One region of the Vibrio sp. VPAP30 genome, then DNA from elsewhere that is predicted to be linked to it. Evidence: riboswitches for the same ligand, from Rfam matches in the RefSeq annotation. Region 1 holds a riboswitch; the other holds the start of a gene.
The links. Region 1 has a riboswitch for cyclic di-GMP ahead of gbpA (N-acetylglucosamine-binding protein GbpA). Riboswitches for the same ligand answer to the same signal wherever they lie in the genome.
Positions count from the first base shown of each region.

Region 1 (15,184 bases):
GTGATGCAGGCTACGAGCGACAAGTTCTTTGCCCACACCCGTCTCACCGTGGATCAAAATATTAAAGTTAGAAGGAGCAACCACCTCTATATCGGCTTTCAGAGCTTGCATTGCAGAACTATCACCGATGATTTCGCCACCGTCTCGATCCCACGCATCTTCATTCAACTCTTCAAAGCGCTGCTGAGTTTGTTTCGCCTGCTGCTCTAACTGACTTACCGTTAAAGCAACTTTCAACGTAGATGCCGCGATTGCCGAGAGTGCATCTAGGCTGCGAGTTGGAAATTGCTCAAACACACCAGGGGTTAAGCTATCGAGCGTAAGAACGCCTAGCAGTTTATCGGCATAAAATAAGGGAAGCCCCATGCACGAATGCATAGGTAAATCACCATCGTAATCAAGTAATAAATTGTCAAATGGATCGGGTAAATGACTATCGGCATCGAACCTGACCGCGGTTTTTGACCCACAGATACGGGCAAACCGTGGATGCTCGTCTATCTTAAAGCGACGGCCAAGTGTATCTCGGGTTAAGCCTTGAATCGCCAATGGGACTAATGTCTCTCCCTGTAGTGACAGTAGGGCAACACTATCACATTGAATCGATTTACGAATCGCATCTAGTAGGTTGTTGAATCGATCTTGGTCATTGTCGCCACGTGCGAGTCCAATCGTCATATCAATAAGGGTGGAGATCGAGATATCTTGCATAAAATTACCAACAGCAGCCAGAGGCAGAGCCTAAGAAAAATGGAATGTCGCTAAATTAATCACACTGTGTGCGGCAATGCAACATATATAAGTCAATATGACATATATGAAGAGTGTCTTAATGACTTGATGAAAGTGAAAAATGGTTGAAAAACTAGCAATTTAAGGTGTTATTCAGTTGGCACATTTCGTGCTTTTAACGGATATAAAAACAAAGATAACTAATGATAACTACTGAGGAGAAAGTCTCAATGCTTAACAATCAACATATCGAAGTCGTAAAGAGCACCATCCCACTACTAGAGTCAGCTGGCCCAGCATTGACGCAGCACTTCTATCAAAGAATGTTTAGCCACAATCCAGAGCTAAAAGACATCTTTAATATGACGCATCAGAAAACGGGTCGCCAAGGTGTTGCTCTTTTTGAAGCGGTTGCGGCTTACGCAAAAAATATTGAAAACTTGGAGGTGCTGACGTCAGCCGTTGAGCGTATTGCTCACAAACATACTAGCTTTAATATTCAAGCAGAGCACTACCAAGTTGTTGGTCATCACCTAATTGAAACACTAAGAGAGTTGGCGACAGAAGCCTTTACTCCAGAGGTGGAAGAAGCATGGACCGCCGCTTACCTGTTCCTTGCTCAAGTATTCATTGATCGTGAAGGAGAGCTGTACCTTCAACGTAAACAAGCGGTTGGTGGATGGCAGAATGCGCGTAACTTTGTCGTCAAGGAAAAAAAACCGGAATCAGAGCTAGTGACAAGTTTTATTTTGGCGCCAGAAGATGGGGGTGAGGTGTTAGATTACCAACCCGGTCAATATATTGGTATTGAGTTAAAACCAAGTCAGGGTGAATACAATGAGATTCGACAATACTCTTTGTCACAAAAACCAAATGGTAAAGATTATCGTATTTCGGTTAAGCGTGAAGTGGGTGAGCACATTGGCTTGGTATCTAACTTCTTACATGATGAAGTAAACGAGGGAGATAAGGTTAGCCTATACGCACCTGCGGGTGACTTCTACTATCAAGAAAAGCAGAAGCCAGTCGTGCTCATTTCAGCGGGAGTAGGGGCAACGCCAATTCAATCTATGATGCAAACCCTAGCCTCACAGGGTAAGAAAGATGTGAGCGTTCTCTATGCTTGTAACGACCAAAATCAACATACCTTCAAGGAAGAAACAACGCAGCTTGTACAGCAGAACAGCTGGAAGCGTTTTACTTGGTACTTAAACCAAGCGAGTGCTGACTTCTCGGGTGAGCTTGATCTGAATTTAGTAGCAAAAGAACTGCCGCTTGGTAGTGCAGATTTCTATTTATGCGGCCCGGTGGGCTTTATGGAGTCTGTTGTACGTCAGCTTGAGGCACTTGGTGTTGGGCGTGACCGAATTCACTACGAAGTATTTGGTCCACACACCTACCTCTAAATTTCTAAATCACATATGGCCCTCCTTGAGGGCCATTTTGTTTATCAGTTATTGCTGCGAGTAAGCCCTACTTAACTAAAAAGTCTTTTCAACCAAGTAAATGGGTTTACTGAGCCAGTTGTTTCTATGGGTGAGCGTTCTAACCCTAAATAGTAGCTTTGTAAATACTCAGTTCTTAGGGATTGAATATCATACTTATTAATTGAAGATACAAGCTCGGCTGTGTTGAGTGCGTGATCATTGGCAAGGCTAAAATCAAGTTTCAAATAACCTTGTAGATAAAGCCACAAATGCGTCGAAAGGACCAACTGATCCACTCCTTGTTCTTCAAACTTGGAAGTGTACTCTGTACCCAAGTTATCATTGAATGCTTGATACATAGCTTGTATCGAATCAGCATTCGACTCCACATAGCTGCTCGCTTCTATGTGAGCTTTGGTTAGAATGCCAAGAAGGTGGTGAACCTCTGGGCTATCTGGTTTGTTGCGTTGCGCTTTTTCAAATATGGGTGAGTGAATCTGACATAACAGCAGCCACGCCTTGGTTTGATGTTTCACTGACGGCAGCGTGTCAGCACCAATGACTTTAAGCTGCTGGTGTAAATCAGTCATTAGACTGTAAGCTCTCTAGAGAAATTTCAAATGAGCCTTTGTCTGAATCAACGAATAAGCTATCTCCGGTGATCATCACAGACAGATCCATACTGCGCTCAATCACTTCTGAGAGTGCTTCAATGCTATCCCAATCAAATCGGTAAATGCTCGCATCGTATTGGTGAGCTTTATTCTTTGTCTGCTCCCACCAAACGTCTGATTTACTGTTGAACGAGAATACGTCGACCTTTTTAGCCAAGCGGCATGCTTTTTTAATGCGATCTAACGATGGTTCTCCAATATCAACCCAAAGTTGAATTTGGTCATCAAGAGACTTTACCCATAGATCGGGTTCTTCTGTAGTCGATAAGCCTTTAGTAAGTGCTAAATCAGGTTGCCATTTAACACAAAAAGCCAGTATGCGTGCCATCATACGAGGCACAGTTTCAGACGGATGCTGCGCGACGGTGAGCTGTGTTGAGTCATACAGATCGCGGTTGGTATCAGAAAGAGAAATTCGGAACTTATAGATAGTCGGTTTAAGAGCCATGAGCCTTACTTACATAAAAAAATAGCCAGCGTAATGCTGGCTATTGTAAAACTTTAGTACTAAAGAATTAAAGTACTTTGATGTTCTCAGCTTGTGGGCCTTTTTGACCTGTAGTAACTACAAACTCAACTTTTTGACCTTCAACAAGAGTTTTGAAACCGTCGCCAGTGATTGCAGAGAAGTGTGCGAAAACGTCTGGGCCGTTTTCTTGCTGGATGAAACCAAAACCTTTAGTTTCGTTGAACCATTTAACTGTACCAGTAACAGTGTTAGACATAATATATACCCTTGATAAATCTTGTAAAAGCCATACGGCACCGATAGCGTGGAAAAGGAGATTGCTATTGCGTACGACGTTACGGCAGATACTCAAGTAATCTAACGAAACGGCGAAATTAGACAAGAACCGTTTTCTAGCTGCGATCTAGTGTAAAGCGAAGTGCAACTAAGTCAATAAAAATAAGGAGCTATGTACAGTTAAATATTGTGTTTTCACTAGAAATTTGCGCTAGGTATAGTTTCGAAAATATTACTGATTGGCGTATAAATAGTGTAACATTCGTTTGGCTAGTGGATCGTACGGTTTTAGTACGTATTGGCTAGTATTTGATCATTAATTTTTGGAGGCTGTATGGCTAAGAAAAAACGCACAGCCGATATCGATGAGGTTTGCCTCATTAGTGATGTCGAGTTGGGAAGAGGCCAGGTAAAAGACAACGCATTAAAAGCGATGGTAACAAGTAAGCTTTACCGGGCGAAAGTTGAAAAAGCGAAAAAAGGTAAAGGCAGTTATCAACGTAACATGAAGCACAAGGGCAAAGAGCCCTATTCAAAAGCCGCTTAGTCAGCGGAATTTGAATAGGGCTTTTTCTTGTTTGATTGTTCGACTATCTCTCAATCTTAGGAGAGTAAATAGAGTAGGCGGTGATTTGGCCTGCGACGATCGCCGAGAACATGAATAGAGCCGAGAGGCCAATACTAGGGATGGGTAGTACAGATTGTTCGAATACCGACTGGCTGGCACTGACGAGCACTCGACTCCCAGGGACAAGAATAATGATCCCTTGCACAATATAGATAGAACCCGTTAAATCCATCTTTTTCGCGACCCAGGTGCCATATAGGGTTATTAGAACTGTGGTGATCCAAGTTCCGACCACCCATCCACTTTCAAAACCTAAATAGAATGGCCCCCACATACCCAGTGCAGCGACTGGTAATCCAAGCAAGATGTCTGTTGGACGGGCATTAAAAATTATTCCCAATGATATAGATATGAGGAAAAGGCCAAACACATGGAGCCCAAACGGTACTTCATTTGTGTATTCTAATGATTCCGCTTGCCCCCAAATCGCTTCACCAATACTGAGCCCCATCACTATGCCAACAAACAGCTTTATCAGCGTTAGTGCGCTTTGACCCAACAAACTGGTCCCTGACACTAAGTCATTAAATGCGAGACACTCTAATGAGTTAGCGATAGAAAGTCCGGGAACAAAGAGAACAATCGCAGCTATACATAAAGCCCATACTGGTACTGCCGCACCAGTGCTTGCAAACCAAGCAACTAGCATTCCAGTCACAAGTGCGGCGATAAACTCAACCGCAATAGAGCGACGAGCTTTACAAACCTGCTGAGCGCCCCAAACCATAAACCCTAACAATGCAGAAAACAGAACAGCATCCAAAGTACTGCCCACAAGCATAAGATATGCGGGTGGAATCCCCATATTTGCTAAAGCGATCACCCATTTCGGATAGCCCACGGGCTCGGGTACAGGTTCACTGCTGGGTTGATTAATTCGAATAATCGTATTTGCGAGCAAACTCAAATTAATTGAAGCGGGCTGGTGTCGTTTCATCACAACTGCATTGTTGTCATCAGGAAACTGATAGTTAACCGTAGTGGGAGTCGCTTGGATCATGACATCCACACCGTGTTTACGCGCGTAGAACTGAGTGTATTTTTCTAGCTTATAAGGGGCGCAGCCGCTGCGGTGAAGAGTATCGCCGATCTCTACAATCTTCTTAATTCGGTACTGGGAAGGCATGGCATGTGATACATAATAATTTGTGACGCAAAGGTATCAGAGCGCCTTCTTGGAGACGAGTCACAAAGTAGGGAACAGTGGCTAAGCTCACACAAAATTACTGACTTTTCGCTCGATTATGCATTGATTTTCGGAAACTAAGTTTTTAATCAGTTAAATGCTGAAAATTGGCGACACATTTAGTGCCTTATTTCACATATATTGAATTATTTTAAAGTGTAACAAATGTTATTTAAATGTAATAAGTAAAACGACACCTTTCGAGTTAATGCTTTAACTCCTGACCAGCAAAGAGTTCTTTTAAAATAATTATTTAACAATGAATTAACATTGGTTGTTCATATGAATTCTGTGTAATAAATCGATTCAAATATCGCTTGAATTTCGCTCTAAATGGGCGAAAATATACGCAAAATGAGTTTGCAGAAATGAAAGGATGCTTTTTCTAGTTTTTAAAAGCGAGGCGAAAAAATGAAACTATTTATTCTATTTATGGTGTCTATTACTGCAGGTGTAGCGTCGGCAGAACATCTTCATTCATTCTTGCTTGGCCTGTATATCTCAACAATGGCTGTAGGTAGTTGCTACTGGTTTGCATTCCGAAGCAGCCGCTTTCCTCAATTGGCTCTACTACTACTTATCTGTGGTCTGTTCTCGAAAATTGCTATTACTGTCGCAGGTGTATCGTGGGGCATGTCACAAGAGTTAATTAGCTCACCGTTCGTGTTTGCGCTGTCGTACTTGTTCTTCTCTATCGTCGCAACCTATGCTTGGTTTGTTCACAGAGAAAGGTTAATGGCCAAGCAGCAAGCTCAACAAGAGCTTAAAGCGGCGTAGTAAAAACTCAGCTAAAGATTTCATAAACCAGCGTGCTAGGCGCTGGTTTTTTGTGCCTATATATTGCGTATATTAAGATATTTACAAAAATCCTTACTCAATAGTAACGATTGATGTCAAAGCTGCTGATTCTATTGCAAGCTTGTCTATACTGAGGTCGTAACTAAACCATTCAAAGTGAGACGTCGCATATCATGACAACGCGTTTTCTAACAAACACAGCGGTTCTTTCGACACTTTCTCTTTCATTTGCTGCGTTTGCAGCGCCAACCATAATTCCTGATCCACCAACATTGGGTTCCAAAGGGTATATCCTGATTGATTACCATACTGGTGATGTGTTGGTAGAGAAAAACGCCAACAAAAAGTTAAACCCAGCAAGCTTAACCAAATTGATGACAGCCTACGTGGCAGGGCAAGAAGTTAAGAGTGGTAATATTGCTTTAGATGACAAAGTTCGTATCAGTCGTAAGGCGTGGGCGAAGAATTTCCCTGACTCTTCAAAAATGTTTATTGAAGTAGGTACAGATGTGTCATTGATCGATCTGTATCGTGGCTTGATTGTTCAATCTGGTAACGACGCCAGTGTGGCGATTGCTGAACATGTTGCAGGCAGCGAAGGCGCTTTTGTTGGCCTAATGAATAGTTGGTCGCAAAAGCTTGGTCTTGAAAACACCGGTTATACAAATCCACATGGCTTAGATAGTGATGGTCTGTACTCAACACCTCATGACATTGCTCTACTAAGCCAGGCAATCATCCGCGATTTGCCCGAGATCTACTCGCTATATAGTGAAACCTCTTATACCTATAATGGCATTACGCAATACAATCGTAATGGTTTGCTAAGAGATAGAAGCATGAACGTCGATGGCATGAAAACAGGTTATACAAGTGGGGCTGGTTATAGCTTGGCAACATCGGCAACCAATGGTGACATGCGTTTGATTTCGGTTGTTATGGGTTCAAATAGCACAAAAAGTCGAGAATCCGAAAGTAAACAGCTACTGAGTTATGGTTTTAGATTTTTCGACACGGTTTCGCCATCAAAAGTAACCGAAACATTGGCTGAAGCAAAAGTTTGGATGGGCAGTGCAGAGCTTGTGCCTGTCGGTGTTTCTGAGCAGGTTCTGATTACACTACCTAAAGGTGACGCAAAAAAACTTAAAGCGGAGATTGAGTACAACGAAGAACTCATTGCACCAATTAATCAAGGGGATGCCGTTGGTCAGGTTATCTACAGTGTAGACGGAGAAGAGGTGGCAAGTGCCACACTGATTGCCCAACAAGACGTTGAAGAAGGCAGTTTGTTCAAGAAATTGCTCGATTGGTTTAAGCGCTTAATCTCAAGTTGGTTCTAAATCAACTTAAACTAAGAAGAGGATGCACTAGGCATCCTCTTTTCGTTTATAGGTTAACTAAAGCTTACTCCAAGCCGATGGCCAATGAGAGCCGACCCCCGGTTCATACTGAGTGGCTGATGGGGACCACTGAATACAGTAACCAGAGTAAGGGAACTCTTTACACTGATAAACTGCGCCATCACTTGCAAGTACCTTTGTACCCGAAGTGTAGCTTTCTAAACCTTCAGGGAAGACAAAATCATAGTCGCCCGGTGGTGGTGTTTGATCTTCAACAAGATGGAAATCCAACGTATTTTGATCAAGCACTTTACCTTGTTCATCTTTCGTTACCACGACTAGCATATGGTGACCCGGTTCGGATTTAGACAAGGTCATCGTGGTGTTTTCAACATCTCCGTCTTTTAGCGACTCTGAATAAGAAGCTAAAGGCTCGCGGTGGTGGTTGTAGACAGTTAACTCAGCCGTTAAGTCGCCTGTCACAGTCAATGTTAGGTCCAGTTCTGTCGGTGAATCGCCAATCACGTATTCTGACTGTAAACCTGCGATATCTAAATCGTAATCAGGCTCGGGTGTTTCAAATTTATAGCCAATTTCAACGCTGTTTAGTCCTGAACCTGCTTTTAAGTAGACTGGGTTGGTTCCATAAACAGGTGTAAATTCACCTTGATCGTTTAACTGGCCTGAACGAATTTGGCTCTGCTCTTGGTTGATTTTACTGGCTAGTGCATAAGACCAGTTGTTCGCTTTACCTTGCTCTGCGTTTTGAATGACAAGCTCAGTGCGGTACGAAGGATTTTCACCATTGTTATCAAATACACGGGTATAAACCGAATCACCAACATTCAAATCTAACGCTGGATTAATCTGACCACCTTGGCTCCAATCAGGAATCACTGGGCCATCACCATCAAACTTCACATCAATTACGTTGTAGAAAGATGCCGCAGTATCACCCACATCCCACACCGCAAGGACAACTTGGTAACCCTCTCGTTCTGGAACATTACACAGGTGGCTCACACGTTTTGGTGGCTGAACCATGCCGCCATCTACAACACAGAAAGGCGTGAGATCAAATGAACTGCGTGCAAGAGGTAGGTTAGGATTCCAATCTGGTTTGGTAATGTAGTATTTCCAGTCTTTAGTCACGTGATTAGCGGTGAATGTCCATTCGAAGTACTGCGAACCAGATTTGATGGGGCGCTTAACCCAACGATTGGCTGTTTGTTCATCTAGCGCTGCAGCTAGTGACGTTTCAGCACTGGCTATTTTGCCATCTTTTGGCCCTGCTTGAGGGAAGCCATCAGGCCCTTCAACACTTTGTGGTTCATATTGGATCGCGCCACAGTTAGTGTTTTTTTCGTTGGTATCACTTGCTGGGAACTTACATAGAGCAGCACGACCTTCAGCAACACCATTTTCGTACGCCGAGACGTATCCATGGCCATAGCTGGCGCCGCTTGCACTAATTAGTGCGATAGCAATGAGAGACTTGTTTGGGAGTTTGTTCATCATTTGTCCTTATCTAATGGATAACAAAAAAGATGACACTCCGGCACGCGAAACATTTAGCAAAACTTGCTAAATGGCAACCCCGCTATCATAGACATTATGTATCGACAGACCGGTGGCTTTGCGTCCTAACCTTTCGGATAGTTTGCCTGAAGTGCAGCTTATAACTGTTCCAATGATTATTAAGTAATAAGTTACCGAATGCTGTATAAGCAGGCGAAATGTAGCCAATGATAAATAGAAAAGCTAAGTCCATTCTAAAAATGTGGAATGATAATCTCGAACTGAATTGGTTGTAGAAAATTAACTTGCTATTTACATAGTTATCTACCCATTAACTCATTGAATAGCAATGGTTATTGCCTTTATATGATGGGTTTTGTGAATGATTCAAGAGGGGGGGAAGGCACACTAAAACTGGCGAGACTGACTTTAAGCAGACAAAGCCTTGACTTTGACTTACCAAGCTCTGACAAGCTTATGTAGCAAAACGACGACAATCCATCCCAAAATGCTACACAAGGAATCATAATGGATTTTACCGACAAAGATAGAGAAGCTCTCTACCAAATCTGGATGTCAAAGAAATCAAAAATGCGTCTAACACAGATGGAATTTGCCAAAAAACTTGGAATGAACCAACTGAGTTTTTCTCGTGTATTAAGAGGCGAAACACCGATCACCATGTCGTTTGTAAGCCACTTCTGTCGTTTACTTCATCTAGAACCTAAAAATGTGGTTCCAAGCCTAAAAGAGACCAATGAAAATGGACCAAAGGTGGTCTACCTGCAAAGCCGCATGAGTGTCGATGGTGAAATTCAAAACGCTTATATTGAAGGAAATCAAGTGATTGTCGAGTATGCGCATACCGTACATACGCCTTGAGATAAATATAATAAATTTGAATAGGATACAGGTAGACATCTGAACCTTATATGGTATAGCATTCTGGTTGATATTATAAAACCAGAGTGCGTTACATGAACTTTTTCAAGGCTTTGCTCCTTATTACTGTGAGTGTGTTGGTTGTCGGTTGCGCAAGTGGCCCCGTTCAACAAGCTACCAAGTTTACCAGTTATGAAGATTTCCGACCTGGCCCAGAGGGTGGTGTTGATCTTGTTTGGGCTCGTATTGGGTTAAGAGACGCGCACAGGCTGCAAGCAAAGCTAGGTGAGTATGACTCTGTTGTTATCGATCAGGTGTTCGTGGTTGCCGAGGAAAGTTCGTTAGCTCAGGAGGAGGTTCAAGAGCTTACCGATTTTATGATTGCCCGCCTTGAAGAGAAAGTTTCTGTTCATAGAAAGATCGTGCAAAAGCCTACGGCTCAAACCCTTCGCCTGAGTATTGCTCTAAGTAATGTGGAAACCCCTAACCCTGTACTTGCAGTAACCAGCAGTGTCTTACCATTCGGTTTGGCTATTTCAACCATCTCCAAGGTAACGACCGGTGAGCATACTAACGTTGGCAGCGCCAGCGTCGAATTGCTTGTCAGTGACGCACAAGATGGCACACCTTTGTTTGCGGCAATTGACCGAGAGGCAGGAAACAAAGATTTCTCTACTATGATTGATTCGCTTGATGATGCCAAAGATGCAATCAACTATTGGGTAGACCGATTAGGTGTTACTCTACAGGGCTGGGAACAACCATAGAATGAAGTCACCATGCTTGAAAAAGAAAACCTAATTAAACTCGCGCGAATGCAAATGCCTTTTGGTAAGTACGCTGGTCGAGTGCTCATCGACCTTCCCGAAGAGTACTTACTTTGGTTTGACAAGAAAGGCTTTCCAAGTGGGGAGCTAGGCGATTTACTTAAGTTATGCTTGGCACTAAAAATCGAAGGGCTTGATAGCGTGGTTAAGCCTTTAAAGCGAATGTGACTCGCCACAGTAACATCAGTCTGTCACACGATATTAGGTATTTTCATGCAAAAGCGTCAGCCTGTCAGGCTGACTCTTTCTTCCTTTCTTTCTTGACGCTGCTTTCCCTTTACTGTCTGTTCGTGTTTAACGTTCTAATTAGACGCTGTCTTGCTCATTATTTCGCCACATTAAGTGAGCCAGATCTAAGAGAGCTCTCAATTACCCACACCATTAGTGATTAGCATTAAAGATATAATCAAGACAAATGCATGTTGGTTAAAAATTGTGCAGCATTAAGATAGCTGTTGAATAAGGAGGCATCTCCTCTGTGCCCGACGTTCCTTACACCTGCAACGCTAACAAACAAAGCGCACACCAACCCCCGATTGAGTGGCCATATTACAAAGTGCAGCGTGTTCAACAGCCTGTGTCTAACTTTATGAATGAGAGATCTATGAAAAGAACAACGTTAATTGCACTCGCTGTGAGCTCTGGTCTTGCTCTCAGCCCTGTCGCACAAGCTGCCACCCCAAAAACCGCTTTTGTACACCTATTCGAATGGGGATGGGAAGATATTGCTACTGAATGTGAAACTTTTCTCGGGCCAAAAGGCTTCGCTGCAGTACAAGTTTCGCCACCGAATAAAACCATCTCTGGCAACCAGTGGTGGACACGCTATCAACCTGTCAGTTATGCGTTTGAAAGCCGAAGTGGTGATAGAGCCCAGTTTCAAAGCATGGTTCAACGATGTAAAGAAGCCGGTGTTGACATCTATCTTGATGCTGTAATCAACCACATGGCGGCGTGGAACCGTTCGTTTCCTGAAGTGCCTTATGGCAGTAATGACTTCCATACGTGTACCAGCAAAGATATTGATTATGCAAACCGCTGGCAGGTGCAAAACTGTGACCTAGTCGGGCTTAATGATCTAAAAACTGAGTCTGAGTATGTGCGCCAAAAGATCGCTGACTACATGAATGATGCGATCAGCATGGGGGTCGCTGGTTTCCGTATTGATGCAGCAAAACATATCCCCGCTGGCGATATTGAGGCGATCAAAAATAAACTTAACGGTAATCCCTACATCTTCCAAGAAGTCATTGGGGCTTACTCAGAGCCTGTCAAACCCTCCGAATACAAGCATATCGGTGATGTCACTGAGTTTGATTATGCTCGACGTGTGGGACCTGCATTTAGAAACAGTGACATTGCGAGCCTTCGCAACATCGGACACGAGCTTGAGCTTTCAAGTAGCGATGCAGTGACGTTCGTGACCAATCATGATGAAGAGAGACACAACCCCAATGGACCAATCTGGCATGGAGTCTCAGGTAATGGCTATAATCTAGCAAACATCTTTACCCTAGCGTACCCATATGGTTATCCAAAAATCATGTCGGGTTATTTCTTTGGTGGTGACTTCGATGCAGGCCCACCGAGCAACGGTGTTCATACAGGTGATGCCTGTGGTTTTGACGGCGGAAGCTGGGTATGTGAGCACAAATGGCGTGGAATTGCCAACATGGTCTCATTCAGAAACCATACGGCCGCAGAATGGAAAGTTACCGATTGGTGGCAAAACGGTAACGACCAAATCGCCTTCGGGCGCGGTGGTCTAGGTTATGTGGTGATCAACAAGCACTATGGCAGTGATCTATCTCAACGTTTGTACACTGGCATGCCAGATAATGTCTACTGCAACATCATTGAGGCAAACTATGATGAGCAGACAGGGCAGTGTATTGGTGCTCCTGGATCACAAGGCCCATCGACGATCACAGTCAGCGGTGGCTACGCGGATTTCTCTGTTGCCGGTGATCATGCCGCTGCCATTCATGTTGGCGCTGTAGTGGGTGACGCATGTACAGACTGTGGGCCAGATCCAAAACCAGCGACAGAGCAAGAGATCTGTTTTGACAATCAGCAGAACTTCAGTTCTCCAACTCTGTACTATTGGAACGTAGCTAGTGAATCGAATATCGGTAATGCCACTTGGCCGGGTGTCCAAATGCAGCCCAAGAACGGCGTTTACTGCCATGACTTCGGTAGTAAGATAAGTAGCGCCCAAGTTATCTTTAGTGACAATGGTACTAACCAGACAGCTGACCTTACCGCATCTCAAGGCGCGTTCTGTTACCTTTCTGGTGTTTGGGCTCCGCTCAGCCAGTGTAATAATGAAGGTAACGAAGTATGGTATTTCCGAGGTACATCTAACCAATGGGGTCTCACTCAGCTAAGCTATGACGCTGCAACCAAAAAGTACTTTTCGATCCAGTCATTTAATGGAGAAGAGAGCCCTGCACGCTTTAAGATTGATAGTGGTAGTTGGACAGATGCTTATCCAAGCTCAGACTATGTAGTCAGTGACTACAAGACCTATCGGGTGTCTTTTGACAGCGACAGTAAAACTATAACAGTTGTCGAGCAGAACTAACTCACTATAAGGCTTCTATCTACCATCTGATGGAAGCCTTTGCTCCATTCCATTTTGGAGCGCTTGAACATTCATATCTTATTGACAGCAATTTGGGTTAGATTTGGTCATGTATACAACATTACTTCAATCTGACTACTGATCTTGTAGGTTAGTTACTCCCGTATAGAACTACTACTCGTGCCAACCAGTTGAAGACATACTGTTGGTAGGTATACGTTTCACATCGTACAAAAACTAAAGATAAGCCGATTTTTGATAAATTATAGCTCTGCTAGTCATGCCCATCGGAAGGTAAAGTGTCTGTCTAATTCATTACCGATGAGAGAGTGCTACATGGACTTTGGACATGACCCGATAAAACGCTTATTTTTTAAATTATATTGGCCAACATTAACCGGAATGCTCACAATGGCGGCTTACCAACTAGCTGATGGCATTATTGTGGGTTACGGCGTTGGCACTATGGCGTTAGCGGGCATAAGTATGAGCTTCCCACTTTTGTTCGTTGCAATCTCTATTGCTATGTTAATTGGCATTGGAAGTAGTATGGTTGTCGCGATAAAGCTAGGAGAAAACCAACCCGCAGCCGCCAATCGAATCTTCCACTATAGTTGTAGCTTTTCTGTATTGAGCTCTATCGTTTTAGCTTGTGTATTACTGGCGTTTATCGACTCATGGGTTAGCCTACTTGGGGCCAGTGCTGATATCCAACCTTACCTAAAAGAATACTTAATGTACTGGGCGATATTTTTGCCTACGCTTTTCTTAAGATTTGGCTTTGGCTTCTTTGCCAATAACGACAAGTCCCCCCATGTTTCACGCAATGCAAATATTTTATCGAGTATTTTGAACGTCTTGCTCGATCTGTTTTTCATCCTCGTTTTAGAGTGGGGAATAAAAGGTGCTGCTATTGCAACGGGTATTTCTCAAACTGTTGCGGTCATATACATGGGGTACCATTTCTATCTTGGTGAAAAACACCTTTCGTTTGAAAATTATGTGTTTAGGGTACGAGATCGCGAACAAAAGCGAATTATAGGGTTAGGTTTTCCTATTTTTATCTCGGAAATTTCTGGTGCTTTGGCTTTTGCATTACTTAACAAAACAGTAATCGATCAAGGTGGAAGTGAGGCAGGCCCAGCTTTGGCGGTAATTAACTTCACGCTTTTTCTGGTAATGAAGTTCCTTATTGGTGCTGCTTTCTCTGCGCAACCGGTATTTGGTTTCAACCACGGGGCCAAAAAACCGCAACGAATCGAAGAGCTGCTAAATTTTTCATTGAAATTCGTTTTTGTGATAGGCGTGGTGGCTTACACCTTCATTTATCTGTTCGCCGGTCAAATTGTCACTCTATTCAATGTTGTGAACCCTGAGGAGGTAGAGTTTGCGACTGAAGCATTGCTATTATTTTATCCTGCTACGGCCTTTATGGGCGCAAACTTGATACTCGGAGCCTACTTTCAATCGGTAGAACAAGTGAAAACTGCAACTAGCTTAGCGCTAATGCGAGGTATTGTGTTAGTTACCTTTTTCTTAATGGTATTGCCAAAGTTTTTAGGAATAATGGGAATTTGGTTAGCGATGCCATTGGCTGAGTTAGTGGCATTTTTGATCTCACTCCCTTTCATTGCATCTAAGAATAAAGAACTGTACGTGTAGCTCAAGTTAGCCAGCTAGCGGCTTGTTTTGTTTGCTGCTAGTTGTCTTCGCTTGTTTCTTTCTCCATTGAGCAGGGGTCTGCCCTGTCACTTTTTTAAATTGGCGAATGAAGTGGGTAATGTCTTTCCAATCTAACTCACTGGCGATTTCTTGAACCGATAGAGTGCTGTGGGACAATCGG
Region 1 is NZ_LBLS01000026.1:393,814-408,997, forward strand. It holds gene norR (nitric oxide reductase transcriptional regulator NorR) at 1-711, opposite strand, end outside; gene hmpA (NO-inducible flavohemoprotein) at 963-2,138, shown strand; gene ZX61_RS12215 (hypothetical protein) at 2,210-2,749, opposite strand; gene ZX61_RS12220 (YaeQ family protein) at 2,742-3,281, opposite strand; gene ZX61_RS12225 (cold-shock protein) at 3,349-3,558, opposite strand; gene ZX61_RS12230 (alternative ribosome-rescue factor A) at 3,913-4,125, shown strand; gene ZX61_RS12235 (threonine/serine exporter family protein) at 4,169-5,332, opposite strand; gene ZX61_RS12240 (hypothetical protein) at 5,804-6,169, shown strand; gene ZX61_RS12245 (D-alanyl-D-alanine carboxypeptidase family protein) at 6,364-7,530, shown strand; gene gbpA (N-acetylglucosamine-binding protein GbpA) at 7,588-9,045, opposite strand; cyclic di-GMP riboswitch class I at 9,118-9,205, opposite strand; gene ZX61_RS12255 (helix-turn-helix domain-containing protein) at 9,577-9,930, shown strand; gene ZX61_RS12260 (DUF3313 domain-containing protein) at 10,026-10,697, shown strand; gene ZX61_RS12265 (DUF3820 family protein) at 10,710-10,925, shown strand; gene ZX61_RS12270 (starch-binding protein) at 11,362-13,341, shown strand; gene ZX61_RS12275 (MATE family efflux transporter) at 13,678-15,003, shown strand; gene ZX61_RS12280 (helix-turn-helix domain-containing protein) at 15,010-15,184, opposite strand, start outside.

Region 2 (15,184 bases), on a different contig from region 1:
AAGTGGCGTGGCAATTAAAGAAGGTGATCAAGTTGCGATTGGTGGTAACGATCGTTATGTATCTGTATGTCGCGAACATTATAAAGAGGCATTAGGGAAATAACCTCTTGTCAGCACACACAAAAAAGCGAAGCATTATGCTTCGCTTTTTTGTGTGTATTCGAATAATTCGGATTGCGTGAGGCAGTCAGAGATTAACGAGCACGGAAGACGATGCGACCTTTTGATAGGTCGTATGGAGTCATCTCTACAGTTACTTTGTCACCAGTAAGAATACGGATGTAGTTCTTACGCATTTTACCAGAGATGTGAGCAGTAACCACGTGACCGTTTTCTAGCTCAACACGGAACATTGTGTTTGGAAGAGTATCAAGGACAGTGCCTTGCATCTCAATTACGTCTTCTTTAGCCATTTAATCCTCTTTTAAAAATGGACGATTTCAACCGGTGCATAATGCCGATAAAAATGAATTAAGTAAAGTTGGGGCGTATTCTACCCTTGCCAACGCTGATTTACTAGCCTTTGATGACGCTGAAATCGGACTTTATAGCTCATCGCCGGGCATTCATCGATCTGATAGCCTAAATAAAGCCACTGTTTACCTTGCTCTTGGCAATATTGAATCTGAAATAAAACCGCAAGTGTACCTAAGGAAAGCGTATAGTCTGGGTCAAAGTAGGTATAGAAGGCACTGACGCTATTAGACAGAATATCCGTGACAGCGACGGCAATGAGCTTGTCTTGGTCATAAATGTGCAAGAATTGGGTGTTGAGCCAGGCACATTGAGAAAACTGGGCAAATTCATTTTGTTTCGGTGGGTACATAGTTCCGTTGCGGTGTCTAGATTCAATATAGCGTGAGTAGAGTTCGAACCATTGGTCATCCATCTGCTCTTTAAGCTGCCATGTGAATGATTTGGCTTTGTTTAACAGGCGCTTTTGATTGCGTGAAAGAACAACCTCTGGGATGGAGACACGAATGGCCTGACACGCGCTGCATTGATCGCAATGAGGTTTGTAGATGGTATCACCACTGCGCCTGAATCCATTAGCTAGCAACACCTCATAGCTCGAACCACAATGCATGGTGGGCTCAAGAGCTACGGCCACACGCTCCTGTCTATCAGCAAGATAGCTACAAGGGTGGCAGTCGGTTAAACCAATACGGATTTGCTGCAGATCGGAACTCATTACTCTCCCCAAGTTTCGCTGGTTATTCGCTGTTGTGAAAAACAGTTTTCTGATGGCGGCTCACTATTAAATGATAGCAGCCTTTGCATAAAGTCTTCACGATTGAGTTCAATTGCGCCCAATGAGGCGAGGTGAGGGTTAAGCACCTGACAATCGATCAATTTTCCGTTGTGTTGCTCAAAATGTCGGCAAAAATACCACAGTGCTACTTTGGATGCGTTAGCCTCTAAACTAAACATCGATTCACCACAAAATACTTGCCCCACAGAGATACCGTAAAGACCGCCGATAAGGCATTCGTCGCGCCAAACCTCAACAGAGTGGCAATTGCCTTGTTTTGCCAACTGTTTATAGGCTTGACGCATTTCTTCATTGAGCCATGTTTCTTCTTCGCTTCGGGTTGAGGCACAGTAGTCAATAACTTGTTCTGTTGTATGATTAATGGTCACGCGGTAGTTGTGTTTTCTTTGAAATTTTTTGAGACTTTTCGCTGGTTGAAATGTCTTAGGATCAAAGACAGCTCGTGGCGATGGACTCCACCAAAGAATGGGCTCTCCTGGACCGTACCAGGGAAAGATACCATTTTTATAGGCCAAGATAAGCCTTTCTGCACTTAGGTCACCACCAAATGCGAGTAAGCCGTTTGGATCGACTAAAGCATCAAAAGTGGATGGAAACCAAAGGTTATTGAGATCAAGTTCAGTGAGATAAATCGCCATGAATGAAATGAGGAAAAGAAAATGAAGAAGTTACTCTGGATCATATTGGTTTTTCCCTTGATTGCCAATGCGGCTTACCAAAGAAATACGGCACGTCCGGTCAATGAAGTGGTTTTCGGTCAAGTTGATACCGTGAGGTACATAACCCAACAAGATATTGTTAAATCGAAAGGTTCAGGTTGGGAAACACTACTGGGTGCGGTGGTTGGAGGGCTAGTTGGTAACCAGTTTGGTAGCGGTACTGGTAAGGAAGTAGCGACAGCGGTTGGAGCGGTTGCAGGTGCGGGGATTGCCCGAAATCAAGCTAACCAAGAGTATCGAGTTGAATACAAGTTGGTAGAGATACTGATTGAAACCGACAAAGGTAAGTTGGTAGACGTTATCCAAGATGTCGACAACAACATGTTATTCGAGCGAGGAGATAAAGTTCGTATTCTCTATTTTGATGATGGTGTACGGGTCGATAAGGAATATTAATAGACTCAGATGGGTGTTGCCAGAGCAGATAATTATTCAGTTCTATTCGTGATTTGGGTCTGGTTTTACTAGGTGAATTTAGATAGGCTGCAAGTACGAAGAATTTTCATCGTCCCGTTTAGGAAGACGGGGTGAGCAAGGAATATCAATTTAAATGGAAAGCCTTACGTTACAACCTATCAATAAAGTCAATGGTGAGGTCAACTTACCAGGTTCAAAAAGTGTCTCTAACCGAGCTTTATTACTTGCAGCCCTTGCAAGTGGCAAGACACGTCTAACTAACTTACTCGACAGTGATGATATCCGCCATATGTTGAATGCGTTATCTCAACTTGGTGTTTCATATACCTTGTCTGAAGATAAAACGGTTTGTGAAGTTGAAGGGCTAGGAAAGCCGTTTGACGCTCCACAAGCGGTAGAACTCTTTTTGGGTAACGCGGGTACAGCGATGCGCCCTCTGGCGGCTGCACTATGCTTAGGTGGCGGTGAGTACGTACTCACCGGAGAGCCACGAATGAAAGAGCGTCCTATCGGTCATCTAGTCAATGCGCTTCGCCAAGCGGGTGCAGAGATTGAATACCTAGAAAATGAAGATTATCCACCACTTAAGATCCTAGGAACGGGTTTGAAGGGTGGGACAGTGGACATTGATGGCTCTATCTCTAGCCAGTTTTTGACCGCATTTCTGATGTCTGCACCACTTGCTCAAGATGATGTCACTATTAACATCGTGGGTGAGCTGGTATCTAAACCGTACATCGATATCACTTTGCATATCATGGCTCAGTTCGGAGTCGTGGTAGAAAACAACAACTACCAAGAGTTTGTTATTCGCAAAGGTCAATCGTATGTCGCACCAGGTGATTTCTTGGTTGAAGGGGATGCGTCTTCTGCGTCTTACTTCTTGGCTGCCGCTGCGATCAAGGGCGGTGAAATCAAAGTAACAGGTATCGGTAAAAACAGCATTCAGGGTGATATTCAATTTGCAGATGCGTTAGAAAAAATGGGTGCACAAATCGAATGGGGTGACGATTACGTTATTTCTCGTGTGGGTGAATTAAAAGCTGTAGATATGGACTTTAACCACATCCCAGATGCAGCGATGACGATTGCCACTACCGCACTGTTTGCAGAAGGTACTACCGCGATTCGCAACGTATACAACTGGCGTGTAAAAGAGACAGATCGGCTTGCTGCGATGGCGACCGAACTACGTAAAGTAGGCGCCGAAGTGGAAGAGGGTGAAGATTACATCGTTGTCACACCGCCAGCCAAGCTGACGCACGCAGCTATTGATACTTACGATGACCACCGTATGGCGATGTGTTTCTCGCTTGTCGCGCTAAGTGATACGCCAGTGACCATCAATGATCCTAAGTGTACATCTAAGACCTTCCCAGATTACTTCGATAAGTTGGAAGGGTTGAGCTCTTAAGAAATATAGAACGGACTTCGTCCTACAGAACGCTTTGCTTCGAGAGGCGAGATCGGACGGCGACAAATCGTCATTCCATAGAGCGACGAAGGAGTGAGTAGGGAATCTCTAAAGGAATCTTACTCGTTTGCAGAGATCCCCAACTCGGTCGTGCCTCCCTCTCGGGGATGACGGAGCAATGGCGTGAAATGAGAAGGGTTGACACATTGTGTCAACCCTTTATTTTTTCTCGCTTCTCGCTTCTCGCTTCTCGCTTCTCGCTTCTCGCTTCTCGCTTCTCGCTACTGCTCCAACGTAAACTCTTTCGACAAATGATGTGCTAAGTACTTAAACATATTGAATACAGCGGTCGTTTTGGCGGTTGGCAAGCCGTTGTCATCTAGAAAGTAATTCCCTTTGAATACCAATACATCGTCTTTTTCCTCTACGCTGTCTGCGCGCATGCCTTCAATGTAGTCGTCATGTTCTTGGATGATGTGATTGGCAATGATTAATAGCTCAAACTGTGAAATGGCCTTTTTGTCGCTCATGGGATTACCTTTATTTGTTCAATCTTCTATATAAAAAGAAGCCGTGGTTGGAATTGTAGGAAGTTCGGCGATAATTTCAATTGCGTTAGATCAATGGCGTAGGCGCTAATACTCGTCTGGGCAGCTAGGTTTTGTGACTGGTGGCAAAAAACATCATCTTGAGTTGGCGTTGTCGATATTGTGCCGTTTAGTATGTGGCGTTTTCTGGCTTGGCAAAAGACTGAAGCGTTCGAAGCTCAATAATCGATCCTAGATGCTGAAACATCGTTGAATTGTCGAGCAGTCAAGATAGAAATTTAAAAAAGATATTGATCTTCTTGTAATCTCGCTCAATAGTAAAAAAAGAAGCAACGTATTAAGTATGTCGTGCGATATTTTTCGCACTCGATAAAGGACACTTGAGTCAATTATGGGTAAGTCACTGGTTATTGTGGAGTCGCCAGCTAAAGCGAAGACCATCAATAAGTATTTAGGTAAGGACTTTATTGTAAAGTCCAGCGTAGGTCACGTCCGTGATCTGCCGACTGCTGGTCAAAGCACAGGCCAGAAAGCTGCTGCGGTATCAACCAAGGGCTTAAGTGCTGAAGAAAAAGCGCGTATCAAAAAAGAGAAAGATCGCAAAGCACTGATCAAAAAAATGGGTATCGACCCATTTCATGGTTGGGAAGCGAATTATCAGGTTTTGCCAGGCAAAGAAAAAGTCGTGGCGGAGCTACAAAAACTTGCTAAAGACGCAGACAGCGTTTATCTAGCAACCGATTTGGACCGCGAGGGAGAGGCTATCGCTTGGCACCTTCGTGAGATCATCGGTGGCGATGAAGAGCGATACAAACGCGTTGTGTTCAACGAAATTACCAAAAACGCTATCCAACAGGCGTTCGAAAAACCGGGCGAGCTGAGTATGGATGGCGTTAATGCCCAGCAAGCACGTCGTTTTATGGACCGTGTGGTTGGCTTTATGGTTTCTCCACTGTTATGGAAGAAAGTGGCACGTGGTTTGTCTGCAGGTCGTGTTCAATCGGTCGCTGTAAAATTACTTGTTGAGCGTGAACGTGAAATTAAAGCGTTTATCCCTGAAGAGTTCTGGGATATTCATGCTGATACCAAAACTCAAGACAAAACTGATTTCCGTTTGCAAGTGGCGCAGAAAGAAGGCGTCGCTTTTAAGCCTGTTAACGAAGCAGAAACGAAATCTGCAATGGCTGTGCTTGAAAATGCACGCTATGAAGTGTGTAAGCGTGAAGACCGTCCAACATCCAGCAAGCCGTCTGCACCGTTTATCACGTCAACTCTGCAGCAAGCAGCGAGTACTCGTTTAGGTTACGGCGTTAAAAAAACCATGATGTTAGCTCAGCGTCTCTATGAAGCGGGCTACATCACCTATATGCGTACTGACTCGACAAACCTAAGTGCTGAAGCTGTAGAGACCGTACGTGGCTTTATCGGTAGCGAGTATGGTGAGGCGTACCTTCCAGGTAAACCGAACGTTTACGGCAGCAAACAAGGGGCACAAGAGGCACACGAAGCGATTCGTCCATCCGATGTTGCGGTGAAGGCTGACGATCTCAATGGTATGGAAGCCGATGCTCACAAACTTTACTCACTAATCTGGAATCAGTTTGTGGCTTGTCAGATGACACCAGCAAAATACGATTCTACGACAGTGAGTGTTAAAGCGGCTGAGTACACGCTTAAAGCTAAAGGTCGTATCCTTAAGTTCGACGGTTGGACTCGTGTTCAGCGTCCTTTAGGTAAAAATGAAGATCAGATTCTACCTGCGGTGCAAGTAGGTGACACGATTGACCTAGTCAATCTTGATCCTAAACAGCATTTCACTAAGCCGCCAGCGCGCTTTACAGAAGCTGCATTGGTTAAAGAGCTTGAAAAGCGTGGTATTGGCCGTCCTTCGACTTATGCTTCAATCATCTCAACCATTCAAGATCGTGGTTATGTGAAAGTAGAGCAACGTCGTTTCTATGCTGAGAAAATGGGTGAAATTGTCACTGACCGCCTAGATGGTAGCTTCGATGAGCTAATGAACTACGAGTTCACATCTCGCATGGAAGAAAAGCTAGACCAAATTGCGGAAGGCGATGCTAACTGGAAAGGTGTGCTAGATGACTTCTTTAAAGACTTTACTGGTGATTTAGAGAAAGCGGAACAAGACGAAGAGCAGGGCGGCATGAAGCCAAACCATATCGTCTATACCGATATCGAGTGTCCGACCTGTTCACGTGAGATGGGTATCCGTACTGCCTCTACAGGTGTCTTCCTAGGCTGTTCAGGCTACGCGTTACCTCCTAAGGAGCGTTGTAAAACGACCATCAACCTCGGCGATGAAGATGGCATTATCAACGTCCTTGAAGAGGATGTCGAGACAGCTGCGCTGCGTGCGAAAAAGCGTTGCCCAATCTGTGAAACGGCGATGGACGCCTACTTAATCGATGACAAGCGTAAACTGCACGTTTGTGGTAATAACCCGAACTGTGAAGGTTACATTGTTGAGCACGGTGAGTACAAAGTTAAAGGTTACGATGGTCCAGTTGTCGAATGTGACAAATGTGGCAGTGACATGGTGCTTAAGAACGGTCGTTTTGGTAAATACATGGACTGTACGAGTGAAGATTGTAAGAACACTCGTAAGATCCTGAAAAACGGTGAAGTTGCACCGCCAAAAGAAGACCCAGTTCATCTGCCAGAGCTACCATGTGAAAACTCTGATGCTTACTTTGTTCTTCGTGATGGTGCGTCAGGCTTGTTCTTAGCTGCAAGCACTTTCCCGAAATCGCGCGAAACTCGTGCGCCTTTAGTTGAGGAACTCGTGCGCTTTAAGGACCGTATTTCACCTAAGTTCCATTACTTGACTGAGGCACCTCAGCAAGATCCTGATGGTCTGCCTATGGTGGTACGCTTTAGTCGTAAATCGAAAGAGAACTACGTTCGTTCTGAGATTGATGGTAAGCCTTCTGGCTACACTGCGCTCTACGTTGAAGGAAAATGGGAAATTACCGATAAGCGTAAAAAAACCGCGAAGAAGAAATAAGCTCTTCATTTGAAATGACAAAGCAGCCTTAGTTAGGCTGCTTTTTTTTTAGCTGCTGCTAGCTCTTTATACTTTGTCAGTGATTGTACCTCTTTGAGAGCAAAGTCACATATATGTAGAGCTATTGTTATAGAGATGTGTCATGCTCATGGGATTCTGTGAGCTATCGCAGGAGGCGAAAAAGTAATAAGTGTGAGGTCGATAGTACAGCATATTTTAAATTGTAATCTTGCTGAAATACGATAAGTTATAATAAACCTTTTGCACAAGACATAGTAGTGCTTGGTTACCGCCACCACAAGTGTTGGTAGAGCTATTCTTGTTGCATGTTATGCCAAATAGGATTGGTGTAACTATAAAAAATATTGATGAGCCCCCCTAAAAATAGACTCATCACACACAATAAATAAAATGGAGAAATATACATGGCTGGTGTTTTGGGAATGATCCTTGCTGGTGGAGAAGGGTCACGCCTTCGTCCTCTTACAGAATCTCGCAGTAAACCCTCGGTTCCTTTTGGTGGTAGTTATCGCCTTATTGACTTCGCTCTTAACAACTTCGTAAACGCTGATTTGATGCGTGTTTATGTTCTAACTCAATTCAAGTCTCAATCTCTATTCCATCACCTCAAGAAAGGCTGGAACATTAGTGGCATTACCGATCGATTCATCGATCCGATTCCAGCGCAGATGCGTACTGGTAAACGTTGGTATGAAGGGACAGCCGATGCTATCTATCAAAACCTACGTTTTATGGAATTGGCAGAGCCTGATCAGGTATGTATTTTTGGGTCTGACCACATCTATAAAATGGACATTAAGCAGATGCTTGATTTCCATAAAGAGAAAGAGGCGTCATTAACTGTATCGGCGCTGCGCATGCCTTTAGCTGAAGCGTCGCAGTTTGGCGTTATCGAAGTCGACACAGAAGGCCGGATGATTGGCTTTGAAGAGAAACCGGCTAATCCAAAATCGATTCCTGGTGATCCTGAGCATGCACTTGTCTCTATGGGTAATTACGTATTTGAGGCTAAGCCATTATTCTCAGAGCTGGTTGAAGATGCTGATAACCCAGATTCTTCGCATGACTTTGGTAAAGACATTATCCCTAAGATGTTTCCACGCGGTGATGTGTTTGTTTATGACTTCAGCACCAACCGTATCACAGGTGAAAAAGAGGAAGTGTACTGGCGCGATGTAGGTACCATCGGTGCATACTGGCAAGCGCATATGGACCTGCTGGAAAAAGATGCACCATTCTCGCTCTATAATCGTAAGTGGCCACTACATACCTACTACCCACCGCTACCGCCCGCAACATTTACTGACTCGGTCAACGGGCGCGTTCAAATCATTGACAGCTTAGTTTGTAATGGTAGCTATGTTCGCGGATCGCGCATTGAAAAGTCAGTGCTAGGGTTTCGAAGCAATATCGCTTCAGCATGTGACATCAGCGAATGTATTTTACTTGGAGACGTCAAGGTCGGTGATGGATGTGTTTTACGCCGAGTGATCATTGATAAGGATGTAGATATTGCACCAGGGACACAAATTGGTGTAAATCTATCAGAAGATAAGAAGCACTTCCACGTATCGGAAGATGGCATTGTTGTTATTCCTAAAGGAGCACGAATTGGCTACTAAGAATTTATCTATTCTATTTGTAGCATCGGAAGTTGAAGGGTTAATTAAGAGCGGTGGCTTGGCAGATGTTGCCAAGGCGCTGCCTGAAGCGCTCCTCGCACTACAGCAAGATGTTCGTATTACATTACCCGCCTACCAAAAGTTGGCTGGTATTGAGCAAGCCCAGGTGATACTTGATACTCATTTAGAGCATTGGCCTCATACTAATTATCGAGTCAAACAGTTAGAGATCGCAGGTGTCCCTGTTTACGCTATAGATTGTCCTCAGTACTTCGATAGAGCAGAAATGTACGCAGAGAACAATCAGGCTTATTTAGACAATGGTGAGCGCTTTGCGTTTTTTAGCGCTGCCTGTCTTGATATGTTGCCGAAACTCGGCTTTCAGCCTGATATTGTTCACGCCAATGATTGGCATACCGGTTTCGTTCCGTATTTGCTTAAACACCGTTATGCGTTAGATAGCTTTTATGTAGAGATAAAAAGCATTCTGTCGGTGCATAATGCGGTTTTTAAAGGGGTGTTTAGTTACGATGAGTTGCCAAACTTACCTGAAATGCATACCCACTACGTCCCCGATGCTGCGGTGAGCTTGACGCACGTTACCATGCTGAGAGCTGGAGTGATGAATGCAGATAAGATCAATGCCGTGAGCCCGACTTATGCAGAGGAACTTAAAACCGAGCTAGGAAGCCATGGTATGGCGGCCGAGTTCCAGCAGCGCTCTGCTGATTTGGTCGGTATTCTCAATGGTTGTGACTACACAGCTTGGAATCCGCAGAATGACACCTATTTGCCAGTCAATTACAAGCCAAATCGTCAGAGTATGATTCGTGGTAAAAAAGCATGTAAACGTGAGTTGCAGGCGCGAGTAGGACTAGAGGCACAAGATATTGCAGTCTATGGCATGGTTTGTCGTCTGACTCATCAAAAGGGTGTCCACTATTTGTTGCCAATACTTGGAGACTTTCTCAAGTACCAGGTTCAAGTGGTCATCGTTGGTACCGGAGATCCAGCTCTTGCCGCTCAGCTTAAAGAGGTGGCGGCACAACACAGTGATAATTTTGTTTTTGTGGAGGCCTACGATAACGAACTGGCGCACTTGGTTGAAGCAGGCTCCGATTTTTTCATTATGCCGTCAGAATTTGAACCTTGTGGTTTGAACCAAATTTATAGTATGGCTTATGGCACATTGCCAATTGTGCGTGGTGTTGGGGGCCTAAGAGATAGCGTTAATGATTATGATGCAGATCCTGAGGTTGCAACTGGGTTTGTCTTCTATGAGCCCGAGCCAGCGGCTTTGCTTCATGTTTTGCAGCGTTCTTTGTTACTGTATGCTCAGCAGCCCAATGAAGTTAAACGCGCGCAGCTTTATGCTATGGAGCAAGACTTCTGTTGGAACAAAGCGGCGGATGAATATATAACTTTGTACCGTAGTGCATTAAGCTGAAAACGATATGAAATAAGGCGTCTTAAAGGCGCCTTTTTGATGGTTGCTTACATTTTTAATAAAAGAATAATTAAGATTTGACGCATTTTGACGTAAATCCCTCTATGTTTATGCTAATCTCCGTAACCAAATTTTGAACTTGAGTATTCGTTTTTAAATATGAGTGACGCTTTACTTTTCCACAAAACCTATGCCCACCCAACAAGCGATGAATGGGTCGTTTTTGTGCATGGTGCTGGTGGAAGTTCATCAATCTGGTTTAAACAGATTAAAGCGTACAAGCAGCACTTTAATTTGTTGCTAATCGACCTTCGAGGTCACGGCAAATCCAACCAACTGATCAAAGAGCTGATCGCCAATCGCTACACATTCAAATCGGTAACAATGGACATCTTAAAGGTACTAGATCATCTTAAGATTCGTTCAGCGCATTTTGTTGGAATGTCACTGGGTACGATTATTGTTCGAAATTTGGCAGAGCTTGCGACAGATCGAGTAAAGTCAATGGTGCTTGGCGGCGCTGTCACGCGGTTTAACGTGCGTTCACAGATATTGGTCCGTTTAGGCGGTATGTGTAAGCATGTCGTGCCTTACATGTGGCTGTATAGCCTATTTGCTTATATCGTGATGCCACAGCGTACTCAAAGAGAGTCTCGACACCTATTTATCCACGAAGCAAAGAAACTGTGTCAAAAAGAATTTAAGCGTTGGTTTATCCTTACTGCCGAAGTCAATCCTCTGATGAAGTATTTCAAAGATAGAGAGTTACCAATACCAACCCTCTATTTGATGGGAGAACGGGACTATATGTTTATCCAGCCCGTGAAAGAGATGGTCGCAGTCCATAGGCAGAGTCAGCTTCAAGAAATTCGTGACTGCGGACACGTTTGTAACGTTGAACGACCAGAAGAGTTCAATCACCACTCAATTTCGTTTATTCAGCAGCAAATTAAAGCGCCTAACAGTTAAGGTGCAGTTTCGCCGCATTGCCAACATGCGCCAAACTGGGACTCGTTGGACTCACCACAATTGCTACAGTTCCAATTTGAACCTATCTGCGCATTCCTAAACTCTTTGATGACTGCATTGGCTTGAATGATTTGACTGTGATTCAGCAGCCAGATGTAAGGTTCGCTGCTCTCTCCAAATGGCACTTCACCCTGTAAGCCAAATACGCCTTCTCCGCGTACTTCACATTCGATATGGCAAGACTTTAAAAGCTCACAAACAATGTGAGCTTCGGTAGGTGTCGATGCCGAGTAGATTCTCATCAAGCATTGCCATTTGAAGTTGAAGGAGAGGCCTTAACCTTCGCCATGATCCATTTAGCAATGACGGGGAACAGTCCCAATAAGGCAAAAGATGCCAGCACCGTCGGAGACACTATGCCAGACAAGCTTTCAATTTGAGCCAGTTGCGTGCCAGCGTTCAAGTAGACAGCGGTGCCAGGCAACATGCCTAATTGGCTAACAAGGTAAAAACGTACCGTTGCGATTGGGGTTAAACCCATGAGCAAGTTGATCAGGAAAAATGGGAACACTGGAATCAAGCGAAGAGAAAAAAGGTAGAATGCACCGTCTTTCTCAACGCCTTGGTTAATGGCATTGAGTTTCTCACCAAATTTGCTCTGTACCCAATCACGTAGCAAATATCGACTACTTAAAAATGCAAGGGTTGCACCTATTGTACTGGCGAATGAAACCAGCAGTAGGCTAGTCCAGAAACCAAATAGTGCGGCGCCTAGCAGCGTCACAACTGCAGCTCCGGGGATAGAAAAGGCCGTAATAGCTATGTAAGCCAGAAAATAAGTGGCCGCTGCAACCGTAAAGTTGTCGGCAATAAAGGTAGCCAACTCAGCTTGTTGGGCTTTCGCATTTTCCAGCGTGAGATATTGACCAAAGTTTACGCCTAGTAAAACAATTAGTGCAACGAAGAGAATACCAAGGACGATTTTTTTATTCATGTTGAAGCTGCTCCATCTTACATCGAGGATAGATGTATTAAGTGTTACTAGACAAGACAGGGAAAGCAAGCAGCAAATTTCATTGCGATGGATAAAAATAAAAAAGTCAGCGCTGTGGCTGACTTCTTAGATAAGTACTGCTTGATTAACTAACTTGAGTTAATAGCTCTTGACGACGGCTTTGAGGAATGACCGACCAGTGAGTTCCGTTGATCGCGCCTTCCAATGCCCATAAAAGTTCGATATTTACATCGGCAGAGTGTGTGGATTGAATGGCTTTGAAAGCGTGAACTGCACCGACGTCTTCAAGGTTTTTAACCGACTCAATACCTGCCTTTTTAAGCATTCTCTCAGTAGCGAGCCTTAGGTTAGGTAGATCTTTCAAGCGATTTGGTTTTGCTTGCGACTGACTTTGTTTTTCTACGTTCGCTGCTCTGAGTGCGACGTTAGCAATCTCTAGGGCTTTACTGCTGTCTGACGCCAAATCGTCACACAAAGCAAAGTACTTAGTTACGACAGGGAAACCACGTTTTTTGTAAACATAGGGTTCGAGCCCTTGAGATTTAAACTGTTTAGCGAGAGTGGCATCCGCGCGTACGTGAAGCTTATCGTTGACTACAAGTGCGAACATGGTGTCATCGGCAAAAATGCCAAAACCACCAAACATTGAGCGAGACTTAATATGGCCTAACTGCTCAAACAAACGCATTGAGTCTTTTAGTATTGGTTTATCCATGCTGTGTTTTCTCGGTGTATATGTATACGCCACCAATGCAGGTCCGAGAGATTAGCAAAATAATGCAGATACAATGTCAGTAAGGTGTCATACGAGCTCAAGAACAAGTAAAAACGGTATGACAGTTTGCATATTCGCCATCGGCAACCCCGCTACCAGACAATAAATTGTTTAAGGCCGGAGGCTTTGCGTCCCACCCTTTCGGAGTGGTTTGCCCTGTTCGTGGCATTAATCGAACATTTTAAGAATAAATAAAACTGCGCAGAGCATCACATTTGAATGGGATAAATGTGATATTGGTTCAATAAATAGGGGGGATATATACGCTTAGCCAATAAAACGACTACTAGCTAAGCGTTTGACTTGAGGTTACTTATTTAGATTGCGAACGGTTTTACGCTCGACGATTTCAGGGTGCATTTCGAACACGCGTTTGTCATGTTCTTTATCTTTAATGCGCTCTAGAAGGATCTCAAAGGCGTTTTTACCTACACGTCGTTTTGGTTGGTGAACCGTTGTTAGTGGAGGAGAGAAGTATTCTGCAAGCTCAATATTGTCGTAACCAATCACCGACATATCTTGCGGGATTTGAATGCCTTTCTGCTGTAATCGACTCATCAGGCCTAATGCCATTGTATCGTTGAAACAGAACACAGCTGTCGGCTTGTTATCCATTGCTACGATCTTATCTGCCGCCAATACCGCGGTATCACACTCAAAGTTGCCTTCTAAGATCCAGTCTTCATTGACGGGCAGTTTAGCTTCAGCCATAGCACGCTTGAAGCCTCGAATACGTTCGACACAAGCTGCTTTTTCAAAGTGACCGCTCAGGCAAGCAATCTCCTTGTGGCCATGCTCGATTAAATACTTGGTCGCAAGGTATCCACCTTCTTCTGAGTTGTCGATGATCTTATCTGCTTGAGAGCTTTCTGGCCCCCAATCCATAACAACTTTAGGGATGTCCTTGTGGCGATCTAACATCTCGCTCAGCTCTTCAGTCAGATCGGAACACATGACTAGAATGCCATCTACCCGCTTTTCAGCAAGCATACGAATGTAGTCACGCTGCTTTTCATAGATACCACCTGTGTTACACAAGATCAGAGTGTAACCTTGGCGATAACAGTAGCTTTCTACGCCGTCGATAACTTCAGAGAAAAATAGGTTAGTCGATTGAGTAACTAGCATACCAATTGTGCGAGTTGTGTTGCACTTAAGGCTTCGCGCAACGGCACTTGGCGCGTAGTTAAGCTCATTTACCGCTTCCATCACTTTTTCTTGTGTCGCTTCTGCAACAAAGCGTGTCTTGTTGATGACGTGAGACACGGTGGTTGTTGAAACACCTGCAAGGCGAGCAACATCTTTAATAGTGGCCATAAATTCTGTCCTGTCGATGACTGCCACGAGAATATATTCAGTTTAGAATAAGTTGGCAGAAAGTATCAGAAACACAAAAACCGCTCTTATTTAGCGGTTTGTATTTGAATAGTTCATTTTTATCGTTTGCGGTCACGATTTTAGACCGCAATCTGACTGAGGGCAAACAAAATTCGTTGTCCTGACCTGTGCCAGTTCACATTGTCAGACTCTACTCGCCGATTAAGTATGCGCAGTCCAATTCCAAGAATGCCACTGTTAGAGACGTAATAGCAGAGTAAAAACCGAACTCATCGAGCGTTTGGCACTTAGCCGAAAACTTAGGTGCCCAGCTTAGAATGTGCTGGCGAATGAAGCTCTCTTGCTCGATAAGTGCTTCTTCAATATGGCGCTCTTGTTCGAGTTCATTGGAGCGAATGATGAGATTGCCTAGAAAATCGAGTTCAATGGCAATGTGATCAGCAGGCTCGTTTAAGCTTTCATCGACAGCAACGCCATGCTCTAGCATTAACGCTTCCATCTCTTTCGCCGGCTTGTCATCGAGTAGGCCCGACTCGCCGATGTACATAGAAGCATAAGGCAGTGCAGAGTCGCGGTCAGATTTCAAAAACAGATCACAAAA
Region 2 is NZ_LBLS01000043.1:482,356-497,539, forward strand. It holds gene ZX61_RS22405 (thymidine kinase) at 1-103, shown strand, start outside; gene infA (translation initiation factor IF-1) at 195-413, opposite strand; gene ZX61_RS22415 (arginyltransferase) at 494-1,192, opposite strand; gene aat (leucyl/phenylalanyl-tRNA--protein transferase) at 1,192-1,911, opposite strand; gene ZX61_RS22425 (glycine zipper 2TM domain-containing protein) at 1,933-2,388, shown strand; gene aroA (3-phosphoshikimate 1-carboxyvinyltransferase) at 2,543-3,823, shown strand; gene ZX61_RS22435 (YciN family protein) at 4,105-4,353, opposite strand; gene topA (type I DNA topoisomerase) at 4,763-7,396, shown strand; gene glgC (glucose-1-phosphate adenylyltransferase) at 7,822-9,039, shown strand; gene glgA (glycogen synthase GlgA) at 9,029-10,486, shown strand; gene ZX61_RS22455 (alpha/beta fold hydrolase) at 10,646-11,455, shown strand; gene ZX61_RS22460 (DUF2007 domain-containing protein) at 11,452-11,757, opposite strand; gene ZX61_RS22465 (TVP38/TMEM64 family protein) at 11,757-12,449, opposite strand; gene ZX61_RS22470 (TfoX/Sxy family DNA transformation protein) at 12,595-13,185, opposite strand; cyclic di-GMP riboswitch class I at 13,325-13,411, opposite strand; gene purR (HTH-type transcriptional repressor PurR) at 13,555-14,562, opposite strand; gene torD (molecular chaperone TorD) at 14,774-15,184, opposite strand, start outside.
Region 2: linked by a shared signal. The riboswitch ahead of ZX61_RS22470 (TfoX/Sxy family DNA transformation protein) and the one ahead of gbpA (N-acetylglucosamine-binding protein GbpA) in region 1 are both predicted to bind cyclic di-GMP.